DNA from 4 places in the Azoarcus sp. DN11 genome. Region 1 is predicted to be linked to each of the others. Evidence: predicted binding sites of a transcription regulator. Region 1 holds the regulator's gene; each other region holds the start of a gene.

Evidence for each region. Region 1 encodes FliA, which starts transcription of late flagellar genes. Its sites were predicted from a motif close to CTAAAGTTNNNNNNNNNNNNGCCGNTA; they were not measured.
Region 2: CDA09_RS06895 (flagellin) is a predicted target of FliA. The motif match lies at 1,337-1,363, and genes of this name have one in related genera.
Region 3: CDA09_RS05730 (chemotaxis protein) is a predicted target of FliA. The motif match lies at 1,521-1,547, and genes of this name have one in related genera.
Region 4: motA (flagellar motor stator protein MotA) is a predicted target of FliA. The motif match lies at 1,561-1,587, and genes of this name have one in related genera.

Annotation. Positions count from the first base shown of each region.
Region 1 is NZ_CP021731.1:3,751,455-3,754,859, reverse strand. It holds gene flhF (flagellar biosynthesis GTPase FlhF) at 1-537, shown strand, start outside; gene CDA09_RS17350 (MinD/ParA family ATP-binding protein) at 539-1,354, shown strand; gene CDA09_RS17345 (RNA polymerase sigma factor FliA) at 1,465-2,241, shown strand; gene CDA09_RS17340 (flagellar motor protein) at 2,268-3,008, shown strand; gene motD (flagellar motor protein MotD) at 3,023-3,405, shown strand, end outside.
Region 2 is NZ_CP021731.1:1,496,020-1,499,424, reverse strand. It holds gene CDA09_RS06900 (GGDEF domain-containing protein) at 1-1,265, shown strand, start outside; gene CDA09_RS06895 (flagellin) at 1,458-2,633, shown strand; gene CDA09_RS06890 (flagellar protein FlaG) at 2,713-3,075, shown strand; gene fliD (flagellar filament capping protein FliD) at 3,087-3,405, shown strand, end outside.
Region 3 is NZ_CP021731.1:1,268,513-1,271,917, forward strand. It holds gene CDA09_RS05720 (CheR family methyltransferase) at 1-850, shown strand, start outside; gene CDA09_RS05725 (CheB methylesterase domain-containing protein) at 834-1,469, shown strand; gene CDA09_RS05730 (chemotaxis protein) at 1,614-2,582, shown strand; gene CDA09_RS05735 (chemotaxis protein) at 2,595-3,405, shown strand, end outside.
Region 4 is NZ_CP021731.1:1,264,784-1,268,188, forward strand. It holds gene CDA09_RS05695 (GGDEF domain-containing response regulator) at 1-287, shown strand, start outside; gene flhD (flagellar transcriptional regulator FlhD) at 478-792, shown strand; gene flhC (flagellar transcriptional regulator FlhC) at 902-1,501, shown strand; gene motA (flagellar motor stator protein MotA) at 1,652-2,506, shown strand; gene motB (flagellar motor protein MotB) at 2,573-3,405, shown strand, end outside.

The DNA.
Region 1 (3,405 bases):
ACCGACGGCTACCGCATCGGCGCACAGGAACAGCTGCGCATCTACGGCCGCATCCTCGGCGTGCCGGTGTTCTCGGTGCGCGACGCGGCCGACCTGCGCCAGACGCTCGCGGAGCTGCGCAACAAGCACATGGTGCTGATCGACACGATGGGCATGAGCCAGCGCGACAAGATGGTGGCCGAGCAGGCGGCCATGCTGACCGGCGCGGGCGACGTGCGCCGCCTGCTGCTGCTCAATTCGACCTGCCGCGGCGACACGCTCGCCGACGTCGTGCGCGCCTACAAGGGGCCGGACCTGGCCGGTTGCGTGCTCACCAAGGTCGACGAGGCCGCATCGCTCGCGCCGGCGCTGGATGTCGCCGTGCGCAACGAACTCGACGTGTTCTACGTCGCCAACGGCCAGCGCGTGCCCGAGGACCTGCACCTGCCGAACCGGGCCTACCTGCTGCACCGTGCGCTGCGCGAGCAGGCGGCCGAGTCGCCGTGGAAGCTGCAGGGCGACGAAGCGGCGCTGATGCTGGCGTCCGGCGGAATCTGACATGGTCGCCCCGCGTGAAGACCAGGCGGCCGGGCTGAGGCGCCTGTTCCGGCGCACGCCCCCGACGGTCGTCGCGCTGTACGGGACCGGGCGGCGCCGCGCACAGGTCGCGCTGCAGGCCGCGCATCGCATCGCCGGCCGCAGCGAGCGCGTGCTGCTGCTCGACGAGGTGCGGGACGAGGGTTCGCTCGCCGCGGCGCTCGGTCTGCCCGCGGGCGGCGATCTGCTGAGCGTGCTCGGCGGTCGCAGTCCGGTGCGGGAGCTCGTCCAGCCGGTGCCGGGCCTGCTCGGTTGCGTGCCGGTGGCGGCCTGCGCGCTCGCGCTGCCGCTGCTTGACGATGCGCGGCGTGAATGCCTGCTCGCGGCGCTGCGCACGTTGCAGCGGCCGGCGAGTTTCATCCTCATTCATGCGGCGTGCGAGGGGGCGGCCGATCCGTCGCCGTTCACGCTGGCCGCGCCGCGCCGTCTGGTCGTGGCCGAAGCGAGCCGCAGCGGTGCGACCGACGCCTACCAGGTGATCAAGCGTCTGGCCGCGGCGGGCGCCGGGTCGCTGCACGTCGCCGTGTGCGGCGCGCGCGGCCGGGCCGACGCCGCGGCCTTCTTCGCCAGCCTGAGCGAACTCGTGCGCCGCCACGTCGGCGTGCCGCTCGCCTGGCTGGGCGAGGTCGAGCGCGACGAGCTGGCGGCAGGACTGGGACGCAGCGCGGCGGAGGCCTCCCCGCGCGACGCCGAGGCCGCCTTCCTGCGGCGCCTCGCGGCCTTCGGCGACGTGCGGGCGGAGGCCGGCGCAGCCCGCAGGAGGGGCGGATGGGACTGAGCGGCTACCCGTTTGGCAAAACCGGGCCGGCTGCGGGACAATGGCAGTCCGCAGGTCTGCCCCCGTGCCCGGAATCCCGGCCAGGTCGGAAGAAAATACAGGCGAAGTGGATGTACGACTCGGCAGGTAATCTCGACAAGAACCACCTCGTGGAGGCCTACGCTCCGCTGGTCAAGCGCATCGCCTACCACCTGATGGCGAAGCTGCCGGCCAGCGTGCAGATGGACGACCTGATCCAGAACGGCATGCTGGGCCTGCTCGATGCGATCAACCGTTACGAGGATGGTCTCGGCGCGCAGTTCGAAACCTACGCGGTGCAGCGCATCCGCGGCGCGATGCTCGACGGCCTGCGCGAGAACGACTGGCTGCCGCGCAGCATGCGACGCGACATGCGGCGCATCGAGACGGCGATCCACGAGCTCGAGCAGCGCCACGGACGCCAGCCGAGCGAGACCGAGCTCGCCGAACTGCTGGGGATGCCGCTGGCCGAGTACCAGCGCATGCTGCAGGACGCGCGCGGCTACCAGCTGGTGCATTTCGAGGATTTCACCGACGGCGAGGGCGAGGACTATTTTGAGCGCCATCTCGGCGAGCACGAGTCCAATCCGGCCGACATCCTCGAGCAGGCCGACATGCGCAACGCGCTCGTGCGCGCGATCGAGGACCTGCCCGAGCGCGAGAAGCTGATGATGGCGCTGTACTACGACGAGGAGCTCAACCTGCGCGAGATCGGCGAAGTGCTGGGCGTGTCGGAGTCGCGTGTGTGCCAGCTCCACAGCCAGGCCGTCGCGCGCCTGCGCTCGCGCATCCTGGGCACCGTGCGGGTTGCCGGCGGTACCGGCGCGCGCCGCGGGCGGCCGCGGAAGAATCCGCCGGCGGGCGGCTGAACGGGCCGTCCGAGGGGGCAGCGGGCATGGACAAGATCAGCGTCGTCGGGCTTACCTTGGGCATTGCCGCCCTGATCATGGGGCAGGTGATCGAGGGTGGCCACATCGCTTCCCTGGTGCAGCCCACCTCCTTCCTGATCGTGGTCGGCGGCACGCTGGGGGCCGTGATGCTGCAGAGTCCGCTCAAGGTCTTCCGCGAAGGCATCCGCATGACCAAATGGGTCTTCGTGCCGCCGCCGTCGAACCACGCGGCGCTGATCCGCCAGGCGACGAGCTGGAGCCAGATCGCGCGCAAGGAAGGGCTGCTGGCACTGGAGGCGCAGCTTCCGCGCATCGGCGATCCGTTCACGCGCAAGGGGCTGCAGCTGCTGGTCGACGGCGTCGAGCCGCAGCGCCTGCGCGAAGTGCTGGAGGTCGAGATCGACGCCTGGGCCGCGCAGATGCGTCTGGGCGCGCGCATCTGGGAGGCCGCGGGCGGCTACGCGCCGACGCTGGGCATCCTCGGCGCGGTGCTGGGCCTGATCCACGTGATGGAAAACCTCACCGACCCGTCGAAGCTGGGGGCCGGCATCGCGGTCGCCTTCGTCGCGACGATCTATGGCGTGGGTTTCGCCAATCTCGTCTTCCTGCCGATGTCGAAGAAGCTGATGGCCTACGTCGCGGATGGCGTGTCGCAGCGCGAGATGCTTGTCGACGGGCTGGTCGGCATCGCCAATGGCGACAATCCGCGCATCATCGAGAGCCGCATGCAGGGCTACATGGCCTGAGCGCGCGAGCCGCCATGCGACGCCAACGCCGACACCGCCAGCAGGACGATGCGAACCGCGAGGATCACGACCGCTGGCTGGTGTCCTACGCCGACTTCATCACGCTGCTGTTCGCCTTCTTCGTCGTGATGTACTCGCTGTCGTCGGTGAATGAGGGCAAGTACCGCGTGCTGTCCGATTCGCTGATCAACGCCTTCCGCAACGTCACCGTGAACGTGCCGGGCGATCCGGTGATCGCGCCGCCGCCGGCCGTCGCGCCGCCCAAGCCGGCGCCGCTGTCGCCCGCGCCCGACGAGGAGATCGAGCGCCGCCGCCGCGAATACAAGCGCATGACGACGATGGCCGAGGACATCCGCGGCGTGCTCGAGCCGCTGATGCAGGGCGGGCAGGTGCATGT
Region 2 (3,405 bases), 2.3 Mb from region 1:
GGTCAGCCGACAGCGTCCCGCCTGCCCTGCGCGTCCTTGCTCCCGGCGAAACCGGCGAATTTCTGGCTGCCTCCCAGGAACTCCTGCAACTCGTGCTCGACACGGTAGTGCCCCCCCTGCTTTCCGAGCAACCCGATCTCGCGCAGGAAGCCGACAAGTTCTCCGATGCAGTCAAAGCCGCCGCCAGCGCCGAAGATCTGCGCGCCATCGCCACACAGCTGCGCAAATTCGCCTACCGCCTCGAGATGGTTGGCGGGGATCGCGCCGAAATCCATGCGGGTATCATCAACCTGCTGCACTTGCTGCTGGAGAACATCGACCAGATCGTCGTCGACGACAGGTGGCTCGGCGGCCAGATCGAACTCCTGCGCGACGTCCTCGGCAAACCGGTGAACGTTCGCCTCATCGACGACGCCGAACGCCGCCTGCGCGACATCATCTACAAGCAGAGCCAGCTCAAGCACAACTACTCGGAAGCCCAGCGCTCGCTCAAGGAAATGCTGGCCGGCTTCGTCGACAACCTCGCCAGCTTCGCGGAATCCACCGGCACCTACCACGACCGAATCGGCAGCTGCGCCGACCGGATTTCCGCTGCACGCGACATTGCCGAAATCGGCGACGTGCTCGGCGAAGTCATGCGTGAATCGCACTCGATGCGCGAACAGGCCCGCAGCTCGCGGGACGAATTGCAAGCAACGCGTGAGCGCGTCCACGAAGCGGAAGTGCGCATGACCGAACTGCAGCAGCAGCTCGACGAAGCCAGCCGCCTGATGCGCCACGACCAGCTCACCGGCGTACTCAACCGGCGCGGCCTTGCCGAGGCCTTCGACAAGGAGTCAGCCCGCGCGCGCCGCCACGGCGGTGCACTGAGCCTCGCCCTGCTCGATCTCGACAACTTCAAGCAACTCAACGACAGCTTCGGCCATCGCACCGGCGACGAAGCCCTGATCCACCTCACCACCATCGTCCAGAAGAGCCTCCGCCCCCAGGACACCCTCTCGCGCCACGGCGGCGAGGAGTTCATCCTCCTCTACCCCGACACCACCCTCGACCAGGCTCAGGCGGCGCTCGTACGCCTGCAGCGCGAACTCACGCGCAATTTTTTCATGACGCACGAGAGCAGGCTGCTCATCACCTTCAGCGCGGGCGTCACCGAGTGGACGCCCGCCGACACGATGGACACCGCGATCCGGCGCGCCGACGCAGCGATGTACGAGGCCAAACAGGCAGGCAAGAACAAGGTCATCGCCAAACCCCGGGAATGAAGGCATTCCGACCCGAATACCCGCACACCGTCATGCATCCATGCCGGTTGTGCGGGCCTCCGCTAAATCCCCTAAAGTTTCTTCGCGCCCCTCCGTTAATGGATTCAACGGCAGACAAAACGCCCGCGCAAGATGCAAACGGGGCATGAAGCCGGGATAACGGAAGTCATCTCTCTCACTAGGGGAACCATCATGGCACAAGTCATCAACACCAACGTTGCCTCGCTGAACGCGCAACGCAACCTGACCACCTCGCAGAGTTCGCTCGCCACCTCGCTGCAGCGCCTCTCCTCCGGTCTGCGCATCAACAGCGCAAAGGATGACGCCGCCGGTCTCGCGATTTCCGAGCGCATGAACGCCCAGATCCGCGGCCTGAACCAGGCTGCCCGCAACGCCAACGACGGTATTTCCCTAGCCCAGACGGCAGAAGGTGCGCTGAGCGAAATCGGCAACAACCTCCAGCGTATCCGCGAACTGGCCGTCCAGTCGCGCAACGCCACGAACTCCGCCAACGACCGTGCAGCACTGCAGAAGGAAGTGGTGCAGCTCAAGGCCGAGATCGACCGCGTCGCGAACCAGACCTCGTTCAACGGCACGAAACTGCTCGACGGCAGCTTCACCAACCAGGACTTCCAGGTCGGCGCGGATCAGGGCCAGACGATCACCATCTCGGGAATTGCCAACGCCAAGATTGCGGCACTGGGAAGTTGGACTTCCGTCGCATATACGACCGCCGCGGGCAATGCACCGGCTGTCGGAGCACTAGCTGCAGGCGATCTGACGATCAATGGCGTTTCTGTCGGGGCGGTCGCCGCCGGTGCGACTCCCGTAGCGCAAGGCGCCGCCGTCGCCACAGCAATCAATGCGACAACGGCAACCTCTAACGTTACGGCCAGCGCTGACGCAACGACGGGCAAGATCACCCTGACCTCTACCACGGGAACCCCCATCGTAATCGGCGGTGCTGCCGCCAATCAGACCGCCACGCAGAACGCTACAGGTCTGACCTTCGGTACTGCGGCCGTCACCGCTACCACTGGCACGGCGCAAACCGGGTTCACGAATCTGGACGTTTCGAGTGTAGCGGGCGCAGACAATGCGATTCTGGCGATGGACGGAGCCCTCAACGCGGTCAATGGCGCCCGTGCCGATCTCGGTGCGATCCAGAACCGCTTCGCTTCGACGGTTGCCACGCTGAACACGACTTCGGAAAACCTGACGGCGTCGCGCAGTCGGATCCGCGATGCGGACTTTGCGGTCGAGACCGCCAACCTGACACGTGGCCAGATCCTGCAGCAGGCCGGCACCGCGATGCTCGCCCAGGCGAACTCGCTGCCGAACAACGTGCTGAGCCTGCTCCGCGGCTAAGCAAGGCAAGGCGTCCCACGAACGCACGGCGCGGGATTCGCAAGAGTCCCGCGCCGTTGCCCCATGAGGGAGAGACATCATGAGCATTCAACCCATCCCGCCGGCGGCTGCAAACCTCGCGCAGCAGCTCGCGGGTCCGGAAGCATCGAACCCGGCAGTACGGCAAGCCGCGGGCGTGAGCGCGGAAACGCCTGTACCCGGCACCGCGGGATCAGCGGACGCCACCCGGATCGGCCACGCGCTCGATGAAGTGCGCAAAGCGCTTGCTCCCGTGGCGCAGAATTTGCTCTTTTCGATTGATGACAACACGGGCCGCACCGTCATCAAGATCATCGACAGCAGCACCGACGAAGTGATCAAGCAGATCCCGTCGGAAGAAATCCTCGCGATCGCCAAAGCGCTCGATAAACTGCAGGGGCTGCTGGTCAGACAGCACGCCTGAAGGAGACGGACATGGCACTCACCGCAAATGGACTCGGATCGGGACTCGACGTCAACGGCCTGGTCGGGCAGTTGATGGCAGTCGAGCAGCGCCCGCTGACGGCGCTTGCGGCCAAGGAATCCAGCTACCAGGCGAAGCTCTCGGCCTTCGGGCAACTCAAGAGCGTCCTGTCCGCCTTGCAGACGGCGTCGGACGCCCTCAAGGACCCGACAAAATTTTCCGCGAAAATTGCCACCCCAGCCGCCGACGCCGGCTTCACTGCGACCGCGGCATCAGCGGCCGCGGTCGGCAGTTATGCGATCCAGGTGACGACCCTCGCTGCCGCCCAGC
Region 3 (3,405 bases), 2.5 Mb from region 1:
GGCCGCGTCGGCCCTGTCGATGGCCGGCGGGCGCGAATTCGAGCTCACGCCGGCCGACTTCGAACGCATCCGCAAGCTGATCTACGACCACGCGGGAATCGTCCTGTCGCCGGCCAAGCAGGACATGGTGTACAGCAGGCTCGCCCGGCGCCTGCGCGCGTGCGGCGACCGCAGCTTCGCGCAGTACCTCGGCCGTCTCGAGCGCGATCGCGGCGAATGGGAGGCCTTCGTCAATTCGCTGACGACCAACCTCACCTCGTTCTTCCGCGAGGCGCATCATTTCGACATCCTGTCCGAACGCCTGCGCCGCATCGCCGAACGACGCACGCTACGCATCTGGTGCAATGCCGCTTCCACGGGCGAGGAGCCGTATTCACTGGCGATCACGGTCTGCGAGGCTTTCAATACGCTCACCCCCCCCGTCCAGATCTTCGCCAGCGACATCGACACCAGCGTCCTCGCGCACGCCGAGCGCGGCGTCTATCGGGACGACCGGGTCGCGCGCGTGTCGCCGGACCTGCAGCGGCGCTATTTCGAACGCGGGGCCGGACTGGCACCGGACGAGGTGCGCGTGCGGCCGGAGCTCAAGCGCCTGCTGACCTTCCGGCGCATCAACCTGCTCGACCCGATGTGGCCGGTGCAGGGGCCGCTGGATGCGATCTTCTGTCGCAACGTCATGATCTATTTCGACAAGACGACGCAATACGGCATCCTCCGGCGCTTCGCCCCCCTGCTGCGCAAGGACGGCGCCCTGTTCGCCGGCCACTCGGAGAGCTTCATGCATGCGGGCGACCTGTTCCGCTCGCTGGGGCGGACGGTGTATCAGCGCGTCGATGCAGACAGCCGCTAGACCGTACCCGGCCGGCGGCCGCGTCATCTTCATCGGCGCCTCCACCGGCGGAACCGACGCGATCAAGCAGGTGCTGCTGGGCATGCCGGAGAACGCGCCGCCGATCCTGATCGTCCAGCACATGCCGGAGATGTTCACCGGCGCGTTCGCACGCCGCCTCGACGGACTCTGCGCGCTGCGGGTGAAGGAGGCGGAGCATGGCGAGGCGGTGGTGCCCGGCACGGCCTATATCGCGCCGGGTCATTCGCATCTGCTGATCCGGCGTGCCGCCGCGGGCGGTTACACCTGCGCGCTGTCGCGCGAGGAGCCGGTCAATCGCCACCGCCCCTCGGTGGATGTCCTCTTCGCGTCGGCCGCGGAGCTGGCGGGGCCGGCCGCGGTCGGCGTCCTGCTCACCGGCATGGGCAAGGATGGCGCGCGGGGCTTGCTCGGGATGCGCCAAGCCGGGGCGTGGACCATCGCCCAGGATGCGCGCTCGTGCGTCGTGTACGGGATGCCGCGCGAGGCGGCCGTCATCGGTGCGGCGTGCGAGGTCGTGCCGCTCGATGGTATTGCGCAGCAGGTGCTGCGTCAGGTCGTGTCCGGGGGCGGGCGTGGTTCACCCGGTTCGCCGTCATAGTGCGAAAATCCGGTTCCCGTGCGACGCCGGGCAAATTCTCCTGCGCGGCGCCTCAAGTATTTCAGGGCACTGACGTTATCTTGAGTGAAATCACGGCGCGGGGATGCCGCGTCGGTCATATTGCCGCGAATCGCGGAGAGTGAAATGTCCGAACTGTTCAAGAATATCGAGGCCCGCTCGCGGCTGGCCGGCACGAACAAGCTGGAGATCCTGCTGTTCACGCTCGGCGTCGATCAGCGCACCGGCCGCCGGGAGACCTTCGGCATCAACGTGTTCAAGGTGCGCGAGGTGATGCGCACGCCGGAGATCACCGCGGCGCCGGAAATGCCGTCGTCGGTGCAAGGCATGGTCAGCCTGCGCGGCGTGCTGGTGCCGGTCGTGGATCTCGGCCGCTATGTCGGCGTCGGGGGCGACGCCAGGCGCGACATCATGATCGTGACCGAGTACAACGGCCACACGCAGGGCTTCCTGGTCGAGGCCGTCGATACCATCCTGCGCCTCGACTGGTCGCAGATGCGCGTGCCGCCCGAGATGCTCACGGCCAACATGGGCGGGCTCGTCACCGCGGTCACCGAGCTGAAGGACAACAAGCTTGTGATGATGCTCGACGTCGAGAAGGTGCTGGCGGAGACGACCAGCCAGGATGACCAGTATCTCTTCAAGGGCATCGAGCCGATCGAGGACAGCAAGCACACGGTGTATTTCGCCGACGACTCCTCGGTCGCGCGCCGCCAGATCGAACGCACGCTGGAGGTGCTCGGCGTGCCCTTCGTCGGTGCGGTCAACGGCCGCATGGCGTGGGACGAACTGCAGAAGGCGGCGCGCTTTGCCGAAGCCACCGGGCGCAAGACCAGTGACGTGGTGAGTCTCGTGCTCACCGACGTCGAGATGCCGGAGATGGACGGCTACATGCTGACCAAGTCGATCAAGTCCGACCCGCGTTTCGCGGGCATCCCGGTGATCATGCATTCGTCGCTGTCCGGCATGTCCAACCAGCAGCTCGGCGCCTCGGTCGGCGTCGACGAGTACGTCCCCAAGTTCGAACCTCAGCGTCTCGCCGAGACGCTGCGTCGCCTGCTCCATCGGGTAGAGCAGCAGATCCGCGCGTCCTGAGGAATTCCAGTCATGTCCAGCTACCAGCCCGAAGAGAACGGCTTGCTCAACGTCGTCGATGGCCGCACCAGCCTCGCCGGTTCGAACCGCATGGAGATCCTGCTGTTCTCCCTCGGCACCACGGAGACCTTCGGCATCAACGTGTTCAAGGTCCGCGAGGTGTCGGCCGCCCCGTTCATCACGCGCGCGCCCAACATGCCGGCGGGCGTGGAGGGGCTGATCTCGCTGCGCGGCAATGTCATCCCGGTGCTGTCGCTGGCGAAGATCCTCGGGCTCGCGCAACCGGGCGAGCCGCTCGGCGCGTCGATGATGGTCACCGAATACAGCAAGCGCACGCTGGGATTCCTCGTGTCCGGCGTCGATCGCATCATCCGCGTCGAGTGGGACAAGGTGCGTGCGCCGGACAACGTGGCGAGCTCGGTGCACAACTACATCACCGCGATCACCGAGCTGCCCGACGGCAAGCTCGTTTCCATCGTGGACGTCGAGACGGTGCTCGCGACCACCTTCGGCGACGCGGTGGTCGGCAACATCACGCCGATCCCGGACGGCCAGAACTACGAGGTCTTCTATGTCGACGACTCGGGCGTCGCACGGCGCAAGATCGCCGAGGTGCTCGACAAGCTCGGGGTCAAGCACAAGCACGCCGTCAATGGCCTGGAGGCCTGGACGCGCCTGCAGGGCATGGCCAGCCACGCGCAGCAGACGGGCCGCCTGCTGAGCGACGAACTCGATCTGATCCTCGTCGATGCGGAGATGCCGGAGATGGACGGCTACGTGCTGACGCGCAACATCAAGGCCGATAGCCGCTTCGACGGCATCC
Region 4 (3,405 bases), 2.5 Mb from region 1:
ATGAATTCCTCGCGATCTGCCCGGAAACCGACCTCCCGCGCGCGCTCATGTGCGCCGAGCGCCTGCGCAGCGCGCTCGACGCCCTTGCGCTGCAGGTGGACGGTGCGAAGGTGGTGATCAGCGCGAGCATCGGTGTCGCGATGCGCGAGAGCTGGATGCCGGATGTCGACGCGCTCATCAAGCAGGCCGATCTGGGGGCCTATCTAGCCAAGCAGAAAGGCCGCAACTGCGTCGCGACCGTGCAGCAGACCGGCGAGCCCGGCAGTGGGGCGGCGGCCGCGGAGTGAGCCTGCGCCCCTTGGGGCGACTTGCGCGGCGTGACGCGCGATTCCTGTTCTTCCCCTTTGAATACAAGACCTTGGTGATATTGCGGTTATTACGTGTGGCGTAACCGCAACAGGGAATTCATGGTATGCGCTTGCAATTGCTCACAATTCACTTTAACTTTGAGGTGCTTGCCCCTGATAGGGAGCGGAAATGAAACGTCCTGATTTTCAGGCGGAAATCAAGGAACTGAATCTCGCGTACCTGATGCTCGCCCAGCAGATGCTGCGCAGCGATCGGGAGACCGCGATGTTCCGCCTCGGCATCGACATGGACGTGGCAGATCTCATCGAGGGGCTCTCCAGCGCGAAGCTGGTGAAGATGGCCAGCAGCCAGATGCTGCTGTTCCGGTTCGACGATGCCCTGCTTGCCGGTCTGCTGGCGGGCAAGGGACGGGATGAGACGAGTTCCAGCCTGCACGCGGCGATTCTCGCAGCGGGCAAGCCGGTGAAGCGGTTGGCGGGATAGCGCCCACAAAGCGCTGGGCGGCCGCAGGGGCGAACGGGCGGAGGGGATACCGCCCACCCTGCCGCGCCGCGGCGAAGCGCCCCGGGGTCGGGGCGTCAAGGAGAGCAACATGAAGAACAAGAGCATTATCGAGGAAGCCGAAGACATCCAGCGTGCTGCCGAAATGGTGCGCCTCGGCGCGCGCATGCAAATGCTGGAAGCCGAAACCAAGCTCAGCCGCGAGCGCCTGCTCAAGATCTACAAGGAAATCCGCGGCATGTCCCCCCCGAAGGGCATGCTGCCGTTCTCGACCGACTGGTTCATGACCTGGCAGCCGAACGTGCATGCCTCGCTGTTCATGAACTTCTTCAATTTCTTCCAGCAGCACGCCGGTCTCAAGGGGCTGGATGCGATCCTGAAGGCCTACCATCTCTACCTCGACCACATCGAAGCCGAAGTGATCGAGCCGGCGCTGAGCCTGACGCGCGCGTGGACCCTGGTGCGCTTCTTCGACGCCGACCTGCTGCACATGGCCGCCTGCACCACCTGCGGCGGCCACTTCGTCGCGCACGCCTACGATCCGACACACGAGTTCGTGTGCGGCCTGTGCAACATGCCGTCGCGCGCCGGCAAGACCCGGCGTGTCACCGAGGCCGCGCGTGCGACCGGCACGAAACGCGCTGCGACCGCGAAGCGCGGCAAGGCCAAGGCGCTCGCCACCGTCGCCTGATCCGCTTCGCGCGCCGTCGCAAGGCCGCCGCAGATGCCGGCGGCCTTTTCATTTCCGCGTTCAAGTTTCGCTTCCGAGTGACGTTAAAATTGCGGTAAATCCCGCGCGCGGCCATGCCGCCGTGCATCCCGAATCGACGGGGGCTTCCCGGTGTTCCTGATTATTGGTTATCTGATCGTCCTTGCCGCGTCCGTCGGCACATACGCCGTCCACGGCAGCCTGATGGCGCTATGGATGCCGATGGAGTATCTCGCCATCCTCGGGCTGATGATCGGCGGCTTTCTCGGCAGCAACGGATCGAAGGCGCTCAAGGCGGTGCTGGGCGGGATTCCCGGTGTGTTCAAGGGCTCGCCCTACACCAAGGCTCTCTACCTCGATCTCCTCGGACTGCTCTACGAGGTGCTGGCCAAGGTGCGCAAGGAAGGGCTGATGTCGATCGAGAACGACGTCGACAATCCCGACTCCAGCCCGATCTTCGGCAAGTACCCGACCATCATGGCGCACCATCATGCGATGGAGTTCCTCACCGATTACCTGCGCATGATGGTCGGCGGCAACCTCAACGCCTTCGAGATCGAAGGGCTGATGGACAAGGAGATCGACACGCACCACCAGGAAGCCCACATCGCGCCGCACGTCATGGCCAAGCTCGGTGACGCGCTGCCGGCTTTCGGTATCGTCGTCGCGGTGATGGGCGTCGTGAACGTGATGGGCTCGGTCGGCCAGCCGCCGGCGGTGCTCGGCAAGATGATCGGCGGCGCGCTGGTCGGCACCTTCCTCGGTATCCTGTTGTCCTACGGTTTCGTGCAGCCGATCGCGAGCCAGCTCGAGCAGCGCGTCGAGGAAAGCGGCAAGATGTTCGAGTGCATCAAGCTGGTCCTGCTCGCCAGCATGAACGGCTATGCTCCCCAGGTTGCCGTCGAGTTCGGACGCAAGGCGCTGTACTCGGGCGAGCGCCCGACCTTCGCCGAGCTCGAGCAGGACATCAAGAGCCGCAAGGGTTGAGGCCGCGATGAATTGCGCCGCCACACAAGCGCCTGGTGCTGACCGGAAGGGGAGGGCGAGGCGTCCATGAGCGACGACAGCCAGCAGCCGATCGTCGTCAAGCGCATCAACAAGGTCGCCGCCGCAGCACACGGCGGTGCCTGGAAGATCGCCTATGCGGATTTCGTCACCGCGATGATGGCGTTCTTCCTCTTGATGTGGCTGCTGGGCTCCACGGCCCAGGGCGATCTCGAAGGGATCGCCAACTATTTCCAGAATCCGCTCAAGGTGTCGATGCAAGGCGGGTCGGGTTCCGGCGACAGCTCGAGCGTCATCCAGGGCGGCGGCGAGGATCTCACCCGTTCGCTCGGCCAGCGCAAGCGCGGCGAGGTCGAAGGACGCCGCTCGATCAACCTCGACGCGGCGAAGGGGCGGGAAGTGTATCGCGTCGAAGGCAAGGACGAAGGCGTCGAGGCGACGCGCGAGCGTGCGCGCCTCGAGGACCTGAAGGGGCGCATCGAGGCGCTCGTCGAGGCCGATCCCAAGCTGCGGCCCTTCCGCAGCCAGATCCTGCTCGACATCACCTCGGAAGGCCTGCGCATCCAGATCGTGGATGCGCAGAACCGCCCGATGTTCAACATCGCGAGCGACGAACTGCTGCCGCACACGCGCGAGTTGTTGCGCGCGATCGGGCGTGCGCTCAACGACGTCTCCAACCGGCTGAGCCTGTCCGGCCACACCGATGCGGCGCAATATGCCGGTGGCGAACGCGGTTTCTCGAACTGGGAGCTGTCGAGCAACCGCGCCAACGCCTCGCGCCGCGAACTCGTCGCCGGCGGGCTGGAGGCGGGCAAGGTGATCCGTGTCGTGGGACTCGCGGACATGGTGCCGCTGCGCAAGGACGACCTGTTCCATCCGAT